Regions from separate parts of the Pseudomonas sp. GG8 genome, predicted to be linked through region 2. Evidence: predicted binding sites of a transcription regulator. Region 2 holds the regulator's gene; the other holds the start of a gene.

Region 1 (10,551 bases), 1.2 Mb from region 2:
AGCATGCTTGGTACATCGAGAATCAAGGCAATTCGACCGTCACCGGTAATGGTGGCGCCTGACATACCCGGTGTTCCCTGCAGCATTTTGCCCAGCGGCTTGATGACGACTTCCTCCTGACCCACCAACTGATCGACGACAAAACCGATACGCTGGGTGCCGACCGACAGGATCACCACATGACCTTCGTGCTGCTCCTCGTGAGCGGCCTTGGCCACCAGCCAACGCTTGAGATAGAACAGAGGCAAAGCCTTGTCGCGCACGATGACCACTTCCTGGCCGTCGACAACGTTGGTCCGCGACAGGTCGAGGTGGAAAATCTCGTTTACGTTGACCAGCGGGAAGGCAAAAGCCTGATTGCCAAGCATCACCATCAGGGTCGGCATGATCGCCAGGGTCAACGGCACCTTGATGACGATCTTCGAACCCTGGCCCTTGGTCGAGTAAATATTGATCGAGCCATTGAGTTGGGCAATTTTGGTTTTCACCACGTCCATGCCCACGCCGCGCCCAGATACGTCGGAAATCTCGGTTTTGGTCGAGAAGCCCGGCGCGAAGATCAGGTTGTAGCAATCGGTTTCGCTCAAGCGATCCGCAGCGTCCTTGTCCATCACCCCGCGTTTCACGGCGATGGCACGTAACACGTTGGCGTCCATGCCCTTGCCGTCATCGGAAATCGACAACAGGATATGGTCACCCTCCTGCTCAGCCGCCAGAATTACCCGACCGCATCGGGCTTTCCCGGATGCTTCGCGTTCTTCCGGGGTTTCGATGCCGTGGTCGACAGCGTTGCGCACCAAGTGGACCAGCGGGTCGGCCAAGGCCTCGACCAGGTTCTTGTCCAGGTCGGTTTCTTCGCCGACCAGCTCCAGATTGATCTCTTTCTTCAGCTGGCGTGCAAGGTCGCGAACCAGTCGTGGGAAGCGGCCAAAGACTTTCTTGATCGGCTGCATGCGGGTTTTCATCACCGCGGTCTGCAGATCAGCCGTGACCACGTCAAGGTTCGACACCGCCTTGGACATGGCTTCGTCGCCACTGTTGAGACCCAGACGAACCAGGCGGTTCCGCACCAACACCAACTCGCCGACCATGTTCATGATTTCGTCGAGGCGTGCGGTGTCGACCCGCACCGTGGTTTCAGCTTCAGACGCCGCGTGCTTCTCCGGTACGGGCGCTTTGGCCGGAGCCGGGGCTGCAGCAACAGCCTTGGCCGGCGCAGGCGCCTTCACCACTGCGGCTTTAGCTACGACAGGTGCAGGGGCAACAGCTGCCACAACGGCTTCAGGCTCAAACTTGCCTTTGCCATGCAGCTCATCAAGCAACGCTTCGAATTCGTGATCGGAGATTTGATCGCCGCCCGCAGCACTGACAGGCGCCTTGGCGACGGCCACTGGAGCCAGTACCCCAGACTCCAGAGCATCGGCTACGAACGAGCCTTTTCCGTGCAACTGATCGAGCAGTGCTTCGAACTCGTCGTCGGTGATCTCATTGCTCGCTGACGCGGTCGCCACAGGCGCAGCCTGAACAGGCACGGCATCGGCGGCGAACTGGCCTTTCCCGTGCAACTGATCGAGCAGCGATTCAAATTCAGCATCACTGATCTCGTCGCTGGCATTGGGGTCAATAGCAGGCATCGCAACTACTGCTGCGGGGGCCGCAGCTGAAGCGGCCGCTTGCGCCTTGACGGCGTTGAGCGAATCGAGCAACTGCTCGAATTCGTTATCGGTGATGTCGCCTGCGGCCTCAGCAGGTGGCTCTTCGACGCTGGCGGGCGCTGCCGCAGCGATCTCATCGGCAGACGCTGGCGCTGCCAAACGTGCTAATGCAGCCAGCAATTCGGGCGTGGCCGGGGTCACGGTAGTGCGCTCACGCACTTCAGTGAACATACCGTTGACCGCATCCAATGCTTCAAGGACCACGTCCATCAACTCCGAGTCGACGCGACGCTCACCCTTGCGCAGGATGTCGAAGACGTTCTCGGCGATGTGGCAGCACTCCACCAGCTCATGGAGCTGGAGGAAGCCGGCGCCCCCTTTTACAGTGTGAAAACCGCGAAAAATTGCATTAAGCAAGTCCGCATCATCAGGTCGGCTTTCCAGCTCGACCAGCTGCTCGGACAATAGCTCGAGAATCTCGCCGGCCTCTACCAGAAAATCCTGAAGGATTTCTTCATCGGCGCCGAAGCTCATTGGGGTGCTCCCTAAAATTAACCATCAACCGACCTAGAAGCCCAGGCTGGATAGCAGATCGTCAACATCATCCTGTCCGGACACAACGTCATCACGCTTATCGGCATGAATCTGCGGACCTTCACCCTGAGACAGATGTTTTTCTTGTTCTTTTTCTACGCGTATCGATTGATGGTCATGTTCGATCCCGGCAAAACGATCGACCTGACTGGCCATCAGTACCAGTTTGAGCAGGTTGCTTTCGACTTCCGTGACCAACTGGGTCACGCGCTTGATGACCTGACCGGTAAGGTCCTGATAATCCTGAGCCAGCAAAATATCGTTGAGGTGGCCCGACACTTCCCGGGTTTCCTTTTCGCTGCGCGTCAAAAAACCATCGACACGCCGAGCCAGCTCACGAAATTCTTCGGCGCCGATTTCGCGACGCATGAAGCGTCCCCAATCGACACTCAAAGCAGCAGCCTCAGTGCCAAGCCCACCCACCAGCGGTGTACTGAGCTCCACCAGATCCATCGTGCGGTTGGCCGCTGCCTCGGTCAGCCTGACCACATAGGACAGCCGCTCGGTAGCATCATTGATCTGCGAGACTTCCTCGGCTTGCGGCGTGTTCGGGTCAATCTGAAAATTGACGATGGCACTGTGCAGTTCGCGAGTAAGTTTGCCGACTTCCTGATACAGGCCGCTGTCGCGGGCCTTATTAAGCTCATTGATCAGTTGCGCAGCGTCGCCGAACCGGCCCTTTTCAAGGCTATCGACCAACTCGTGTGCGTGTTTTTTCAGGGTCGACTCAAAGTCGCCCGATGACGAATCTGTGTGCTCCATAGAGCCCTCGCGGCAAACATCAGCTATTGACGCGCTCGAAGATCTTTTCGATCTTTTCTTTCAGCACTTGAGCCGTGAAGGGCTTGACCACGTAACCGTTCACACCGGCCTGAGCAGCTTCGATGATCTGATCACGCTTGGCTTCAGCCGTTACCATCAACACCGGTAGATGCTTGAGGCGTTCATCTGCACGCACATGGCGTAACAGATCGATGCCGGACATGCCAGGCATGTTCCAGTCAGTCACCAAAAAATCGAAGCTCCCGCTTTGCAGCATCGGCAGCGCGGTAACCCCGTCATCCGCCTCAGCCGTATTGGTAAACCCCAAGTCACGCAACAGGTTTTTTATGATCCGCCGCATCGTTGAGAAGTCATCAACGATGAGGATTTTCATGTTCTTGTTCAATTCGACCTCCAAGCAGTCTTTAACGCATTCAGCACCTGAATACGCTGTTCAATCAAAAACCGGCGCAGCACACAACGGCTGCACGAAAACGACGACGAGCTTGGTAAATCAACAGGTCGGGAAACGGGCACAGCAGGTCTTACAGGACCCTGACTGACCGGCTCCTGCCTAGTCCTATTTTCTTCGCACGCAACGCTTTGCACAGCCAGCCTGCAGATAGCGCGAAACCACCAAGGGCCACGCACTGCCTGTCAACGCGCTCGCCATTCCCCCAAACGCCCTCGCAAACGAGCTGCGCACTGGCTGTGTAACTGGCTGACCCGCGACTCGCTGACCCCCAATACCTCACCAATTTCCTTAAGGTTCAGCTCCTCGTCGTAGTACAGCGCCAATACCAGTCGCTCGCGCTCTGGCAAATTGGCTATCGCATCTGCTAACGCAGCCTGGAAGCGTTCATCTTCCAGATCGCGCGACGGCTCAAGGTGAGCGCTTGCGCCATCCTCGTGCAGCCCTTCATGTTCGCCGTCCTGCAACAGATCGTCGAAACTGAATAGCCGACTGCCCAAGGTGTCATTCAAAATCCCGTAATAATCATCGAGACTCAATTGGAGTTCGGCCGCAACCTCGTGATCTTTAGCGTCACGACCGGTTTTAGCTTCAATTGCCCGAATTGCGTCACTGACCATGCGTGTATTGCGATGCACAGAACGCGGGGCCCAATCACCCTTGCGCACCTCATCGAGCATGGCGCCACGAATACGAATCCCGGCATAGGTCTCGAAACTCGCACCCTTGGTGGCGTCGTATTTAGTCGAGACTTCCAACAAACCAATCATGCCAGCCTGGATCAGGTCTTCGACCTGCACACTGGCTGGCAACCGCGCCAGCAGGTGATAAGCAATGCGTTTAACCAGCGGCGCATAACGCTCGATCAGCTCGTACTGGGAGTCTTTTGACACCTTGCTGTACATGCGATAGCCGCTGGCTGTCATAGCACCGGTCCTGCACTCGCTGGATGTACGAGCCGCTCAACGAAAAATTCCAGATGCCCGCGCGGGTTGGCCGGCAACGGCCAAGTGTCAACTTTCTGTGCGATAGCTTTGAACGCCAGGGAGCACTTGGAACGCGGGAACGCTTCATATACGGCGCGCTGCTTCTGCACGGCTTTACGTACGCATTCGTCATAAGGCACGGCGCCGACGTATTGTAGGGCGACATCCAGGAAGCGGTCAGTGACCTTGGTCAACTTGGCGAACAGATTGCGGCCTTCCTGAGGGCTTTGTGCCATGTTGGCAAGCACCCGGAAGCGGTTCATCCCGTAATCGCGGTTGAGCAGTTTGATCAGCGCGTAAGCATCGGTGATCGAGGTCGGCTCATCACACACCACCAGCAATACTTCCTGGGCCGCGCGCACGAAGCTGACGACCGATTCACCGATGCCCGCAGCCGTGTCGATCACCAGTACATCGAGGTTATCGCCGATGTCGCTGAAGGCCTGGATCAGACCGGCATGTTGTGCTGCCGTCAGGTGAACCATGCTTTGGGTGCCGGACGCAGCCGGCACGATACGAATCCCGCCCGGCCCCTGAAGCAGCACATCGCGAAGCTCGCAGCGTCCTTCGATAACGTCGGCGAGGGTGCGTTTGGGGGTCAAGCCGAGTAACACATCGACATTAGCCAGACCCAGGTCGGCATCCAGCAGCATGACGCGCCGACCGAGCTCAGCCAGAGCCAGTGATAAGTTCACTGACACGTTGGTCTTGCCGACGCCACCTTTGCCACCGGTCACCGCGATAACCTGTACGGGATGCATGCTGCCCATGTTATTTCTTTACCTTGTGTTGCTTAGACCGAGGCCACATTACTGACTGCGAGTTCGTTGAGAGAACAAAGCAAGGCAGACCATGATGTAGGTACATTCCAGTGTCTTGCTTTACCCAACCCTTTTGTTCGGGCTGTGATAAAGATCCGCGAACATATCCGCCATAGCTTCCTCGCTCGGCTCTTCCTGCATTTGCACACTGACCGCTCGACTCACCAATTGGTGCCGGCGCGGCAAGTGCAAATCATCCGGTATCCGTGGCCCATCCGTCAGATAGGCCACCGGTAATTCATGACTGATTGCCAGGCTTAACACTTCACCCAAGCTGGCGGTTTCATCCAGTTTGGTGAGAATGCAGCCGGCTAGACCGCAACGTTTGTAGCTGTGGTATGCCGCGGTCAGAACCTGTTTCTGGCTGGTTGTTGCCAGCACCAGATAATTACGCGCCTTGATACCACGACCGGCGAGGCTTTCCAGTTGCAGGCGCAGTGCTGGATCGCTCGCCTGCAGGCCGGCGGTGTCGATCAAGACCACGCGCTTGCGTACCAACGGCTCCAACGCCTGACCAAGCGACTGGCCCGGGTCGATATGAGTGACCGGCACATTGAGAATACGGCCCAGGGTTTTCAGCTGTTCCTGGGCGCCAATCCGATAGCTATCCATGCTCACCAGTGCAATATTTTGTGGACCATATTTCAAGACATACCGTGCTGCCAGTTTCGCCAGCGTCGTGGTCTTGCCCATCCCTGCCGGACCGACCATGGCGATCACGCCGCCCTCCTCCAGAGGTTCGACGTCGGGCGTCACGATCATCCGCGCCAAGTGGGCCAGTAACATGCGCCACGCCTGACGGGGTTCTTCAATATCGGTGATCATCGCCAACAGGTCCCGCGACAACGGACCCGACAGACCAATGCGTTGCAGGCGACGCCACAGGTTGGCTTGCTGCGGACGGCTGCCTTGCAGTTGATTCCAGGCCAACGAACCGAGTTGCACTTCGAGCAGTTCGCGCAGACCGTTCAACTCAAAACGCATGGACTCATAAGCATGCTGCCCAGCGACGGGCTCAACGGCAGTGGCCGGAGCGGCTGGACGCGGCGGCTCGCTGAAGGTCGGCTCAATGTGCGAGTCGCCAGCGGTCAACGGCAGGCCGGAATAAAGCTGGCGATTGATCGATGAATCGCTATCGCCACGGGTGCCGAGTTCAGCCTGAGCAGAGACGATGCGAGATTGGGTTTTGCGCAGTTCGTCTTCGAGTTCAATGTTCGGCACACGCGGTGCCAGCGCGGAAAGTTTGTAATCCAGGGCAGCAGTCAGCTCTACACCACCGGCAATCCGCCGGTTGCCAATGATGGCGGCATCAGCGCCCAATTCATCACGGACCAATTTCATGGCTTGACGCATGTCGGCGGCGAAAAAACGCTTAACTTGCATGACTCACTACCTCAGCCGTTGGGCCCGACAGTCGCGACGATTGTGACTTGCTTATTGTCAGGAATTTCCTGATACGCCAGAACATGCATGTTCGGTACAGCCAACCGTCCAAATCGTGACAGCATGGCGCGAACCGGGCCTGCGACTAACAAAATCACTGGCTGCCCCTGCATTTCCTGGCGCTGAGCAGCATCAATCAACGAACGCTGGAGCTTTTCAGCCATGCTCGGCTCGAGAAGAACGCCCTCTTCCTGACCCTGACCAGCCTTCTGAAGACTATTTAGCAATATTTGTTCCAATCTTGGCTCAAGGGTAATGACAGGCAGCTCCGGCTCAGCCCCTACAATGCTTTGGACGATAGCGCGACACAGTCCGACGCGCACCGCTGCGACCAGCGCGGCAGTATCTTGACTCCGAGGTGCAGCGTTAGCGATGGCTTCGGCAATGCTGCGGATATCCCTGACAGGGACGTGTTCAGCCAGCAACGCCTGCAACACCTTGAGCAATGCCGAGAGCGAAAGAACACCTGGTACCAGCTCTTCGGCCAGTTTGGGCGAGCTTTTGGCCAATAACTGCATCAATTGCTGCACTTCTTCATGGCCAATCAGCTCATGAGAATGCTTGTACAGAATCTGATTGAGGTGAGTCGCCACCACTGTGCTGGCATCCACCACGGTGTAACCGAGCGATTGCGCCTGACTGCGCAGGCTGACTTCGATCCACACTGCCTCCAGACCGAACGCTGGGTCCTTGGCGGTGATCCCGTTGAGCGTACCAAAGACCTGACCCGGATTGATCGCCAGTTCGCGATCAGGGTAAATCTCGGCCTCAGCCAGGGTGACGCCCATCAGTGTCAGACGATAGGCGCTGGGCGCCAGATCAAGGTTGTCGCGGATATGCACGGTCGGCATCAAAAAGCCCAACTCTTGGGAAAGCTTTTTACGCACGCCCTTGATCCGTGCCAGGAGCTGACCGCCTTGATTGCGATCCACCAACGGAATCAAGCGGTAGCCTACTTCCAGGCCGATCATGTCGATGGCTGTGACATCATCCCAACCCAGTTCTTTCGAGTCCTGAGCTCGCGTTGGCGAAGGCAAGAGATCCTGCTGGCGCTGGACCTCTTGCAACGCATTGACCTTGACCATGCTCTGCTTTTTCCAAAGCAGATAAGCAACTCCAGCGGCCACCAGCCCCAGACTGATAAAGGACAAGTGGGGCATGCCCGGCACTAACCCCATGACTATCATCAAGCCCGCGGCCACCGCCAGCGCCTTGGGCGAGGCGAACATCTGCCGATTGATCTGTTTGCCCATCTCTTCCGAGCCGGACGCACGGGTCACCATGATTGCCGCGGCGGTGGACAGCAGCAGTGATGGCAATTGCGCCACCAAACCGTCACCAATGGTCAACAGCGCGTAAACCTTGCCGGCATCGGCAAAGGACATGTTGTGCTGGAAAATACCGACAGCCACGCCGCCAATCAGGTTGATGAACAAAATCAGCAGCCCGGCAATCGCATCGCCGCGCACGAATTTACTGGCGCCGTCCATCGAACCGTAGAACTCGGCTTCCTGGGCGACTTCCAGTCGACGATGTTTTGCCTGGGGCTGATCGATCAGGCCTGCGTTGAGGTCTGCGTCGATAGCCATCTGCTTGCCGGGCATCGCGTCGAGGGTAAAGCGGGCACTTACTTCGGAAATCCGCCCGGCACCCTTGGTCACAACAACAAAGTTGATGATCATCAAAATCGCGAAAACTACGATACCCACCACGTAATTACCGCCGATCACCACCTCACCAAAGGCCTGGATCACCTTACCGGCGGCAGCGTGACCGTCTTGACCGTGAAGCATGACCACCCGGGTCGACGCCACGTTCAGCGCCAGCCGCAACAACGTGGCAACCAGCAAAATGGTGGGGAATACAGAGAAGTCCAGTGGCCGCAGGGCGTACACGCAAACCAGCAGGACGACGATCGACAGCGCGATGTTGAACGTGAAAAACACATCGAGCAGGAATGGCGGCATCGGCAACATCATCATTGCCAACATGACCAACAGCAGCAACGGTACACCCAGCTGCCCACGACCCAGGCCCAGCAGGTTGCTGCGTGCAGCGTTGATTAATTGAGAGCGATCCACCAATTCTTTTCCTGCCTGCTAAATCAAACTTTTGACGCCATCAAGCGACGTAGCAAGGTCAGTGCAAGAAGCTTTCCAACTATGGGTTTGTTGCGCAAACTTGTACGCAGGCTCATGAATCACGTCGCAAATCGCCTGGGATAGGCATATCGCCCAATGGGTCCGGGCGCTTGCCCTTGCCTGCGCGATGCTGGCGGATTTGATAGACGTATGCCAATACCTGCGCTACTGCGAGGTACAGGCCAGCAGGAATTTCCTGATCCAGATCGGTGGAGTAATAAATCGAACGCGCCAAAGCCGGTGATTCAAGGAGGAGTATGTTGTGCTCGGCGCCGATTTCCCGAATCTTCAACGCCAGAAAATCACTGCCCTTGGCCAGCAACATCGGCGCCCCACCTTGCTCTGGATCATATTTGAGCGCCACGGCAAAGTGCGTCGGGTTGGTGATGATCACGTCGGCATCAGGGATCTTCGCCATCATTCGTCGCTGTGACATTTCACGCTGCAACTGACGAATCCGCTGTTTGACCTCTGGCCGCCCATCACTGTCTCGGTGCTCGTCACGCACCTCCTGCTTCGTCATCAACAGCTTTTTATGGCTTTCCCAGAGCTGAAACGGTACATCCACCGCAGCGATAATGATCAACCCACACGCCATCCATAACGCACTCCAGCCCACCACCTGCACACTGTGGACGATCGCCAACTCCAATGGCTCATGGGCGATGGAGACCAGATCCCCCCGGTCCTTGGACAGCACCACCAACGCCACCATCAGGATGATGAAAAACTTGGCAAACGCTTTGACCAGCTCGACCAATGCCTGAACGGAAAACATGCGCTTGATCCCGGAAAGCGGATTCATTCGACTGAACTTGGGCACCATCGTGTCAGTAGAAAACAGCCAGCCTCCCAGCGAGATGGGGCCGATGAGCGCCGCCAGAACCATGATCAGCATCAGCGGCTGGATGGCAACCAGCGCCGCTTTGCCGGCGTTGAGAAAATACAAGCCCATATAATGGTCATCCATGATCACTTCACGCGAAAGCGTGAAATTGACCCGCATCAACCCGAGCATCATTTCCGCCAGCTGGCCACCAAACGCCAGCAATCCGCCTGCACCCGCCATCATGATGACCAGTGTATTCAGTTCTTTGGAGCGGGCCGTCTCACCCTTGTCACGCGATTCCTTGAGCCGTTTGGACGTGGGGTCTTCTGTTTTGTCCTGGCCATTCTCGTTCTCAGCCATCTCAGCGGGCCCTGACCAGACTGCGTAGCAACTGCAAGGCTTCCACCGCCAGCGGTTGATACTGATTGAGAATATCGCCGAGAGTGATCCACAGAATCACCATGCCCAGCACCAACGTAAGCGGAAAGCCAATTGAGAAGATATTCAACTGCGGCGCAGCACGCGTCATGACCCCAAATGCAACGTTCACCACCAGCAACGCAGTAACGGCCGGCAAGACCAGCAGCAAGCCGGCACCCAATACCCAGCCCATACGACCAACCAGTTCCCAAATGTGCGTGAGATCCAGCCCACTGCCGACAGGCAACGTGGTAAAGCTCTCCACCAGTACTTCGAAGACCACCAAATGGCCATTCATAGCCAGAAACAGCAAGGTCACCAGCATGGTAAAAAACTGCCCGACCACCGCCACTGATACACCGTTGGTCGGGTCAACCATCGACGCGAAGCTCATGCCCATTTGCGTCGCAACAATCTGCCCGGCGATA
Region 2 (10,551 bases):
GTGGCCCAGTTGTATGCGCCGGACAACCCTCTGGACGTGATGACGCGCGCGGAAAAGGTCGAACTGCTCAAGCGCATCGACGTTGCCACGCGAGCATTGGATGCACGTATTCAGCAGGTCACGGTCAGCATGGCCGGGGTTTGGGAGCGGATTCTGATCGCGTCCACCGATGGCAGCCTGGCGGCGGATGTGCGTCCGTTGGTGCGTTTTAATGTCAGCGTCATCGTCGAGCAGAATGGCAGACGCGAACGAGGTGGCCATGGCGGTGGCGGGCGTACCGATTACCGGTACTTCCTCACGGATGACCGTGCCATGGGTTATGCCCGTGAAGCGTTGCGTCAGGCACTGGTGAATCTTGAAGCGATCCCCGCACCTGCTGGCACGTTGCCGGTGGTGCTCGGTTCCGGTTGGTCCGGCGTACTGCTGCACGAAGCGGTTGGCCATGGTCTGGAAGGCGATTTCAACCGCAAAGGCAGCTCGGCATATAGCGGGCGAATGGGTGAAATGGTGGCGTCCAAGCTGTGCACTATCGTCGATGATGGCACGCTGGCCGGTCGTCGAGGCTCGTTGACGGTGGACGATGAAGGCACGCCGACCCACTGCACCACGCTGATCGAAAACGGCGTGCTCAAGGGTTACATGCAGGACAAGCTCAACGCTCGGTTGATGGGCGTGGCACGTACCGGTAACGGTCGTCGCGAGTCCTATGCGCACCTGCCAATGCCCCGCATGACCAACACTTACATGCTGGCCGGGCAAAGCGACCCGGAGGAAATCATCGCGTCGGTGAAGAGGGGTATCTACTGCGCCAACCTCGGCGGCGGTCAGGTTGATATCACCAGCGGCAAATTCGTGTTTTCGACCAGTGAGGCCTATTTGATCGAAGACGGTAAAATCACTGCGCCAGTCAAAGGTGCGACCTTGATCGGTAATGGGCCTGAAGCCATGAGTCGAGTGTCGATGGTCGGTAACGACCTGGCGTTGGACAGCGGCGTGGGCACCTGCGGCAAAGACGGTCAGTCAGTGCCAGTAGGTGTCGGTCAGCCGACCTTGAAGATCGATGCGATCACGGTAGGCGGTACGGGGTCCTGAAAGACTGCGCCGAATGAATCGCAGGGTGCGACTCATTCGGTGCTTGAACACTAGCGCAGGCCGCGCTTTATGTCGTCCAGGTCGCGGATGTACTTGAACAGTTTGCGGCTGGCGGCAGGTGGCTTGCTTTGGGCAAGTTCATGCTGGGCCTGGCGTATAAGCGAACGCAGTTGCTGACGATCTGCTTCCGGATAGTCGCCGACAAACTTCTCGAGTACGTCGTCGGTGCCTGTGATCAAGCGATCACGCCAGCGTTCCAGACCGTGAAAACGTTCGTTGTATTGGCGAGTGGAGGCATCAAGTTGATCAAGCAACACCAAAATGGCGTCCAGGTCTTGATCGCGCATCAGCTTGCCGATGAACAGGATATGCCGTTTACGCGCAATGTTTGCGGTGTGCTTGGGCGCTTCGGCCAAGGCCCGGCGCAGCGCGTCGGTCAAGGGCAGTTTCGCCAGCAAGTCAGGCTTGAGTGTTGTCAGGCGCTCGCCAAGGTCAACCAGAGCATGAAGCTCGCGTTTGACCTGAGTTTTGCTTTTACCCTCATCGAGGGAGTCGTCGTAAGAATCAACCATGGGGGCAGTCCGCTAATAAACGCCGCCATGATAACCAGTCAGGGGCCACTTGTCCGGCCCGGTCGGTATTCGGCTTGTGCCGAAAGCAGAATTTGATGGAGAAAGTCATGAGTACAGCTCAAAGCGTAGGCCCGCAAGCCTTGCCTGCACTGCAAGAACAGGTCGAGCAAATCATTGCCGAAGCCAAGCGTCAGGGCGCAAGCGCCTGTGAAGTGGCGGTGTCCCTGGAGCAGGGCTTGTCGACCACGGTTCGCCAGCGTGAAGTGGAAACTGTCGAGTTCAATCGCGATCAGGGCTTTGGTATCACCTTGTATGTCGGTCAGCGCAAAGGCTCGGCCAGTACCTCCGCCAGTGGCGCTGACGCTATTCGCGAAACCGTAGCGGCGGCGTTGGCGATTGCCAAACACACCTCCGAAGATGAATGCTCCGGCCTCGCCGACGCTGCGCTGATGGCTAAAGAACAGCCAGACTTTGATCTATTCCACGCGTGGGATATCACCCCGGAACAAGCCATTGAGCGTGCCTTGATCTGTGAGGCGGCGGCGTTCGATGCCGACAGCCGGATCAAAAATGCCGACGGCACCACGCTCAACACCCATCAAGGGTGTCGCGTGTATGGCAATAGCCACGGTTTTGTTGGCGGCTCTGCCTCGACACGCCACAGCTTGAGCTGCGTGATGATCGCCGAGGGCGAAGGGCAGATGCAGCGCGACTACTGGTACGACGTGAGTCGCCAGGGCGAGTTGTTGGCGGACGCACAAAGCATTGGCCGTCGCGCGGCACAGCGTGCGGCCAGCCGCTTGGGTGCGCGCCCGGTACCGACGTGTGAAGTTCCGGTGTTGTTCGCTGCGGAATTGGCGGGCAGCTTGTTTGGCCATCTTTTGTCCGCCATTTCCGGCGGCAATCTGTATCGCAAATCATCCTTTCTGGAAGGAGCGATGGGGCAGCGCCTGTTTCCTGAATGGCTGACTCTCGACGAACGGCCGCACCTGATGCGCGCCATGGGGAGCTCGGCGTTCGACGGTGATGGCTTGGCAACCTATGCCAAACCATTTGTGGAGAATGGCGATTTAGTGTCCTACGTTCTGGGTACTTACTCAGGCCGCAAGCTAGGTTTGCCGAGTACAGCCAACTCAGGCGGCGTGCATAACCTGTTCGTCACCCACGGTGTGGAAGATCAGGCAGCGCTGCTGCGCCGCATGGGTCGCGGCTTGCTGGTCACTGAGTTGATGGGCAGTGGTTTGAATATGGTCACCGGCGACTACTCTCGTGGAGCGGCAGGCTTTTGGGTCGAGAACGGCGAAATCCAGTTCCCGGTTCAGGAAGTCACCATCGCCGGCAACCTGCGCGACATGTTCAAACAAATCGTCGCCGTCGGCAGCGATCTCGAACTGCGCAGCAATATCCGCACAGGCTCTGTGTTGATCGAGCGCATGACGGTTGCGGGTAGCTGATCTGCATTAAAAAAGGCGCTTCATGCTCGCTGCACGAAGCGCCTTAATCTTAATGTACGAGCGGCCTCAATACGCGGCACTGTCACACAGTAAACTCGGTCGAGGTAGGCGCTGACTTGTCTGCGAATAAGCCCGGCACGGGCTTCCGGCAGGTTTGGGTTTGACCCGGGGTCTACAGATTTACGAAAGCTCACCTCTCGTATTCCAATCACATAGATTTTTTTAATAGCTCCAGGCCTGCCCGCGAATGAGTCAATGCGGTCCGTCGCCTGCTGTCACTCGCCTTCATCAAACCGATTGTTGATCAGCTCAATCAAGTCTTCGAGTGCTGCCTGTTCGTCTTCGCCTTCAGTATGCAGGTGGATATCGGTGCCTTTTCCTGCTGCCAGCATCATCACGGCCATGATGCTTTTGCCGTCGACCATGCTGTCGGGCGCGCGACCTACTCTGATCTGGCAGGGGAATCTTCCGGCGACGCCGACGAATTTAGCGGCGGCGCGCGCGTGCAAGCCAAGCTTGTTGATGATAGTGATTTGACGAACGGGCATCGCGATGAGGGTCCTTTCAGCTGAGGTCGCGGTGGCGGACCTGAACGTTCTTGAGGGATTGTTGCAAGACCTGACCCAGGCGCTCGGTCAGGTAGACAGAGCGGTGGTGCCCGCCGGTGCAGCCAATGGCAATAGTCACGTAGGCGCGGTTGCTGGCTGCAAAGCGTGGCAACCATTTGTTCAGGTACGCGTAGATGTCCTGGAACATCTCTTCTACATCCGGCTGTGCCGCCAAATAATCGGCTACGGGCTGGTCGAGCCCGGACAGTTCGCGCAACTCCGGCTTCCAGTAGGGATTGGGCAGGCAGCGCACATCGAATACCAGATCAGCATCTACTGGCATGCCACGTTTGAAACCAAACGACTCAACCAGAAACGCGGTGCCTGGCTCCGGCTTGTTCAGCAGGCGCAGTTTGAGCATGTCACGTAGTTGATAGAGGTTCAGGTGCGTGGTGTTGATTTTCAGATCGGCCAGATCGATGATCGGCCCAAGCAGGTTGCTCTCGTCACGTATCGCTTCGGCAAGCGAGCGGTTGGTGCTGCTCAGGGGGTGGCGACGACGGGTTTCAGAGAATCGTTTTAGCAGGGTCTCTTCATCGGCGTCGAGGTACAGCACATCGCATTGGATGTGGCGGCTGCGGACCTCTTCCAGTAATTCGGGAAAACGCGACAGATGGCTCGGCAGATTGCGCGCGTCGATGGACACGGCGACCAGCGGCTGAGCCAGTTCGGTATGAATCAGGGCACGTTCAGCCAGCTCCGGGAGCAGGCCTGCAGGCAGGTTGTCGATGCAATAGAAGCCGTTGTCTTCCAGTACATCCAGTGCTGTGCTCTTGCCGGAGCCGGATCGGCCGCTGACGATGATCATGCGCATCATTAATGGCCGTTCTGCACGTCCAGCACCACTTGATAAAGCGCTTCATCGCTTTGGGCGCTGCGTAGGCGGTCGCGCACATCGGCGCGGTCGAGCATGCTGGCTATCTGGCGCAGCAGCTCCAGGTGTTCGTCGGTGGCGGCTTCCGGGACTAGAAGGACAAAAAGCAGGTCTACAGGCCTGCCGTCGATGGCGTCAAAATCTACGGGGGTGTCGAGGTGCAGGAGGGCGCTGATGGGCATTGGGCAGCCCGCCAGCCGGCAATGCGGGATGGCGATGCCATTGCCGAAACCGGTCGAGCCGAGTTTTTCGCGGGCAATAAGGCTCGTGAGTACCAAGTCCGAATCAAGCTCCGTTTCACGGCCGATCAGTTTGGCAACTTGCTCAAGAACATTTTTTTTACTGCTGCTCGGCACGTTCACGAGTGAACGGCCGGCAGTCAGGATATTTTCAAGTCGGATCATGGGTTGTGGGTGTTAGCGAGCAGTCGCACCTTTCAGGATGTTCTGCTGCTTTTCCTTATGCTTGAGCAATTGTCGGTCCAGCTTGTCAGTGAGTAGGTCGATTGCCGCATACATGTCGTCATGTTCTGCGTTAGCGACCACCTCTCCACCGTGGATGTGCAGTGTGGCTTCGATTTTCTGTTTCAGTTTCTCGACTGCCATCGTTACCTGCACATTGGTAATCTTGTCAAAGTGCCCTTCGAGCTTCTTGAATTTGAGCTCGATGTATTCGCGCAGGGGCTTGGTCACTTCCAATTGGTGTCCACTGATGTTGACTTGCATACAGCGTCTCCTTCGTTGCCAGTACATAAAGAGGCAGGCTTGAATGCCTACCACTGGAACGCTACGGCGTACGGCCACCCTTACATCAATCGCTTGCGTTCGCTTGAAGGTGCTATCCCAAGTGATTCGCGGTATTTAGCGACCGTGCGCCGAGCTACCTGAATGCCTTGTGCCTCCAGTAAACCAGCGATCTTGCTGTCACTCAACGGCTTTTTCTGATTTTCCGCAGCTACCAGTTTTTTGATGATCGCGCGAATGGCCGTGGACGAACACTCTCCGCCCTCTGAGGTGCTTACGTGACTGGAAAAGAAATATTTCAGTTCGTAAATACCGCGCGGGGTATGCATGAATTTTTGCGTGGTCACACGTGAAATCGTCGATTCGTGCATGCCTACCGCTTCGGCGATGTCATGCAGAACCAAGGGTTTCATGGCTTCGTCGCCATACTCAAGAAAGCCGCGCTGGTGCTCGACGATCTGCGTGGCCACTTTCATCAGCGTTTCGTTGCGGCTCTGCAGGCTCTTGATGAACCAGCGTGCCTCTTGCAACTGATTGCGCATGAAGGTGTTGTCAGCGCTGGTGTCGGCCCTGCGGACGAACCCTGCGTATTGGGGGTTGACCCGCAGACGGGGCACGGACTCTTGATTGAGCTCTACCAGCCAGCGCTCGTTGTCTTTGCGCACGATCACGTCGGGCACAACGTATTCGGCCTCGCTCGACTCGATCTGCGAGCCTGGGCGCGGGTTGAGGCTCTGCACCAGTTCAATGACCTGGCGCAGTTCGTCTTCCTTGAGCTTCATGCGCCGCATCAGCTGAGCGTAGTCGCGGCTGCCAAGCAGGTCGATGAAGTCTCCGACCAAGCGTTGTGCCTCGGCCAGCCAGCGAGTCTTCGCGGGGAGCTGACGCAATTGCAGTGACAGGCATTCGCTCAGGTTGCGAGCGCCGATACCCGCGGGTTCGAATTGCTGGATACGGTGCAGTACTGCTTCGATTTCATCCAGTTCGACATCCATTTCCGGGTCGAAGGCATCGAGGATTTCCTCAAGCGACTCGTCCAGGTAGCCCTGATTGTTGATGCAGTCGATCAGCGTGACGGCGATCAACCGATCAGTATCGGACATGGGGGCCAGATTCAATTGCCACAACAGATGGCTTTGCAGGCTCTCGCCGGCCGATGTGCGAGTGGTGAAGTCCCATTCGTCATCGTCGTTGTTGCTGCTGGGCAGGCTGCTGGCACTGGTCTGATACACGTCATCCCAAGCGGTATCAACGGGCAGCTCGTTGGGGATGCGGTCGTTCCAGTCGCCTTCTTCCAGGTTGTCCACCGTCGGGGCGGGCTCCTGGTAGGTAGGTTCCTGTACGTCAGGATTGGGTTTCTCTATGTTGTCGGCCAACGGATCGGCATTGTCGAAGTCGTCGCCTTCTTCCTGGCGTTCCAGCATAGGGTTCGACTCCAACGCTTCCTGGATTTCCTGTTGAAGGTCCAGGGTCGACAATTGGAGGAGGCGGATGGCCTGTTGCAGCTGCGGTGTCATCGTCAGCTGCTGGCCCATTCTCAGGACTAGCGATGGTTTCATGGCAGGGGCTTAACACCTTATTTCGCCGGCGCACATGCGCCATCCACTACAGGGCGCCGAAGCGCCAACTTAAGCAAATTATATGCCTGAAACCTAAGTGTTTGCCTAGAGCGTGATGACAATTAATGTTCTTGTCAGCACTGCACCCTAGCGTCCGTCGCCGATGAAGAGCGAAACACCGCAGAGCTTACAGGCGGAACTCATGGCCGAGGTAAACCTCTTTAACCAGTTGGTTAGCCAGAATGGTTTCTGAATCACCCTCAGCGATCAGTTGCCCGTCGTTGACGATGTAAGCGGTTTCACAAATATCCAGGGTGTCACGTACGTTGTGATCGGTGATCAGTACGCCGATGCCCTTGGCTTTCAAGTGATAAATGATTTGCTTGATATCGCCGACGGAAATGGGGTCGACACCGGCAAACGGTTCATCGAGCAAGATGAATTTTGGCGAAGTCGCCAGGGCGCGAGCGATTTCCACACGACGGCGTTCACCGCCGGACAGGCTCATGCCCAGGTTGTCGCGTATGTGGCTGATGTGGAACTCCTGCAGCAGGCTTTCCAGCTCCTTGCGACGCGCTGTACGGTCGAGTTCCTTGCGGGTCTCGAGGATCGCCATGATGTTATCGGCAACCGACAGTTTGCGAAAAATCGAGGCTTCCTGCGGCAGATAGCCGATCCCGGCGCGTGCGCGACCGTGCATGGGTTGATGGCTGACGTCTTGATCGTCGATCAAGACGCGACCCTGATCGGCCTGGACCAAACCTACGATCATGTAGAAACAGGTGGTTTTGCCAGCACCGTTAGGGCCAAGCAGCCCCACGATTTGCCCGCTCTCGATCGAGAGACTGACATCGCGCACAACCTGGCGACCCTTATAGCTTTTAGCCAGATGCTGGGCTTTAAGCGTCGCCATTACGGAGCCTTCTGCGGTGCGGGTTTGTTTTTCGGCTGGATGACCATGTCGATCCGCGGACGTGGTGCCGTCACCTTGGCTCCGTTGGCGCGGCCGGCATTGACGATTTGTTTCGTCGTGTCATAGACGATTTTCTCGCCTTCGGACGTATTGCCGTCGTTGATGACCTTGGCCTTGTCGATCAGGATGATCCGGTCAAGGGCGGCGAAGTACTGGATGGTCACGCCGTACGCTTGAACGATAGGCTTGTCGACGGCAGGTTTCTGTTCGTAGTAAGCAAGATTGCCAACGGCGGTAAATACGTCGACTTCACCTGTTGGCGTCCGGGTGATGGTCACGGTGTTGCCCGTGATCTTCATGGAGCCTTGGGTGATGATGACATTGCCTTTGTAGGTGGCAATGCCCTGCTTGTCATCGAGTTGCGCATCGTCAGACTGAATATGAATAGGCTGATCGCGGTCCGTCGGCAGAGCCCAGGCGCTCACGCTTCCCAGTGCTGCGCCCAAACCGAGCAAAAAAGGGAGGGTTTTAACGAGCCTCATACTGTCCTCTTACGTTGGACAGCAGGTGCATCCTGCCGTCGTTCAAATACGCTTTCATACCCGTGCCAGTGGATACGCCGCCGAAACCGTCGATTCTAACGGCTTGCTCGGTCTGCGCATATTGCTTCTGTGGGAATACAGTCATTCGACTGCTGGTAATAATCGTTGTCCGGTTTTTTTCGTCAGTGCGTGCGATACGTACTGAATCGATGAGCTCGACCTCGGTGCCGCCGGGAGAGACTTCTCCCTTCTTGCTCTGGACATGCCAGGGAAAGAGGGCGCCGCGATACAGTTGCAGATCTGGATTGGTCAGCAGGGTGATGTCGGAAATCTGCACATGTTCGACCTTGTCGGCGGTCATGTCGTATTGAAGCTTGCCGTCCGGCAGGAACTGCAGGCTGTGAGCATTCATCGCATAAAAGTCGATGGCGGCCGGGTCAACGGGTGCAACCCGCTGCTCCAGAAAGGTTTCAGGGCTGATGTTCCAGTAGCCTGCGGCCGCCAGCATCAGCGCAAGCACGCCCAGAATCAAAAACCGGCGAATCTTTTTACTCAGCATAAATGACTTCTATAAGTAGGCGGCGTGGGCCGCTTCAAGGCTGCCTTGAGCGCTAAGGATCAACTCGCAAAATTCGCGCGCTGCGCCTTCGCCGCCGCGAGCCTGAGTAATGCCGTGTGCATGTTGGCGAACAAAACCGGCCGCATTGGCGACCGCCATGCCAAGGCCAACGCGCCGAATGACAGGCAAGTCTGGCAGGTCGTCACCTAAGTACGCGACCTGTTCATAGCTTAGATTGAGTTGGGCAAGTAGTTCGTCAAGAACGACCAGTTTATCTTCGCGGCCTTGATACAAGTGTTGGATGCCCAGATTCTGCGCGCGGCGCTCGACCACCGGCGTGCGACGCCCGCTGATGATAGCGGTGTGCACGCCCGAGGCAATCAGCATTTTTATGCCTTGGCCGTCGAGTGTATTAAACGTTTTGAACTCACTGCCGTCTTCGAGAAAGTACAGGCGTCCGTCCGTCAGCACGCCATCGACGTCGAAAATGGCCAGTTTGATGTTCTTGCCGCGTTGCAGCAGGTCCTGCATCGTCGCTTCGCTCATTACATAACCCCCGCGCGCAGCAGGTCTTGCAGGTTGAAGGCGCCAATAGGGTGGTCGTTCTTGTCGACCACGATCAAGGCTCCAATTTTGTGGTCTTCCATGATTTTCAGCGCCTCGGCTGCAAGCATCTCGGGGCGAGCTGTCTTGCCGTGGAGTGTCATCACTTCGTCGATGCTCGCCTGACGAATATCGATGCTGCGGTCCAGGGTTCTGCGCAAGTCGCCGTCGGTAAATATCCCGGCGAGGCGGCCATTGGCCTCCACCACGGCGGTCATGCCCAAGCCCTTGTGGGTCATTTCCATCAGCGCATCACGCAGTAGCGTGCCGCACTGAACCTTTGGCAAATCTTCACCGGTATGCATGACGTGTTCGACTTTGAGCAGCAAACGTCTGCCAAGCGCGCCGCCCGGGTGGGAGAAGGCAAAGTCTTCTGCCGTGAACCCGCGGGCTTCGAGCAAGGCGACCGCCAGTGCGTCGCCCATCACCAGTGCGGCGGTAGTCGAGGACGTAGGGGCCAGGTTCAGCGGGCAGGCTTCTTGCGTGACGTAAACATTGAGATTGATTTCTGCGGCCTTGGCCAGCGGCGAATCAGGGTTGCCGGTCAGGCTGATCATCTTGATGCCCAAGCGTTTGATCAGGGGCAGCAAGGTGACGATTTCGGCGGTCGAACCCGAGTTGGAGATCGCCAGAATGATGTCGTCGCGGGTGATCATGCCCATGTCGCCATGGCTCGCTTCAGCCGGGTGGACGAAGAATGCGGTGGTGCCCGTGCTTGCCAGGGTGGCGGCAATCTTGTTGCCGATGTGCCCGGACTTGCCCATGCCGACCACTACGACACGGCCTGTGCCGGCCAGAATCATCTCGCAAGCGCGTACGAAATCCGCGTCGATACGGGCCAGTAAGCCTTCTACGGCTTCTATTTCGAGGCGGATGGTGCGTTGTGCTGTTTGAATCAGGTCGCTGGATTGGCTCATGTCAAAAATCGGTCAGCCTGATGAAAAGGCGGCGATTATAGCGGTAATGGCTCAATCCCTCACGCTTGATCGTCCGACTTTGTCGTGCGCCCAAAATCAGGTCAGGTGCACGCGG

The links. Region 2 encodes sigma-54, which starts transcription at its own class of promoters, with help from an activator protein. Its sites were predicted from a motif close to ANTGGCATNNANNTTGCTNT; they were not measured.
Region 1: the regulator sigma-54 is predicted to act here: its motif matches at 8,875-8,894, upstream of flhA (flagellar biosynthesis protein FlhA).

What each region holds. Positions count from the first base shown of each region.
Region 1 is NZ_JBRIIP010000001.1:1,500,988-1,511,538, reverse strand. Features, by position in the region: gene ACVBEG_RS07400 (chemotaxis protein CheA) at 1-2,189, opposite strand, end outside; gene ACVBEG_RS07395 (protein phosphatase CheZ) at 2,223-3,011, opposite strand; gene ACVBEG_RS07390 (chemotaxis response regulator CheY) at 3,031-3,405, opposite strand; gene fliA (RNA polymerase sigma factor FliA) at 3,669-4,409, opposite strand; gene fleN (flagellar synthesis regulator FleN) at 4,406-5,239, opposite strand; gene flhF (flagellar biosynthesis protein FlhF) at 5,351-6,673, opposite strand; gene flhA (flagellar biosynthesis protein FlhA) at 6,685-8,814, opposite strand; gene flhB (flagellar biosynthesis protein FlhB) at 8,927-10,063, opposite strand; gene fliR (flagellar biosynthetic protein FliR) at 10,065-10,551, opposite strand, start outside.
Region 2 is NZ_JBRIIP010000001.1:308,115-318,665, forward strand. Features, by position in the region: gene tldD (metalloprotease TldD) at 1-1,092, shown strand, start outside; gene yjgA (ribosome biogenesis factor YjgA) at 1,143-1,664, opposite strand; gene pmbA (metalloprotease PmbA) at 1,772-3,118, shown strand; gene ACVBEG_RS01560 (HPr family phosphocarrier protein) at 3,394-3,666, opposite strand; gene rapZ (RNase adapter RapZ) at 3,683-4,540, opposite strand; gene ptsN (PTS IIA-like nitrogen regulatory protein PtsN) at 4,543-5,004, opposite strand; gene hpf (ribosome hibernation-promoting factor, HPF/YfiA family) at 5,017-5,325, opposite strand; gene ACVBEG_RS01580 (RNA polymerase factor sigma-54) at 5,406-6,902, opposite strand; gene lptB (LPS export ABC transporter ATP-binding protein) at 7,090-7,815, opposite strand; gene lptA (lipopolysaccharide transport periplasmic protein LptA) at 7,815-8,357, opposite strand; gene lptC (LPS export ABC transporter periplasmic protein LptC) at 8,344-8,916, opposite strand; gene kdsC (3-deoxy-manno-octulosonate-8-phosphatase KdsC) at 8,926-9,462, opposite strand; gene ACVBEG_RS01605 (KpsF/GutQ family sugar-phosphate isomerase) at 9,462-10,436, opposite strand.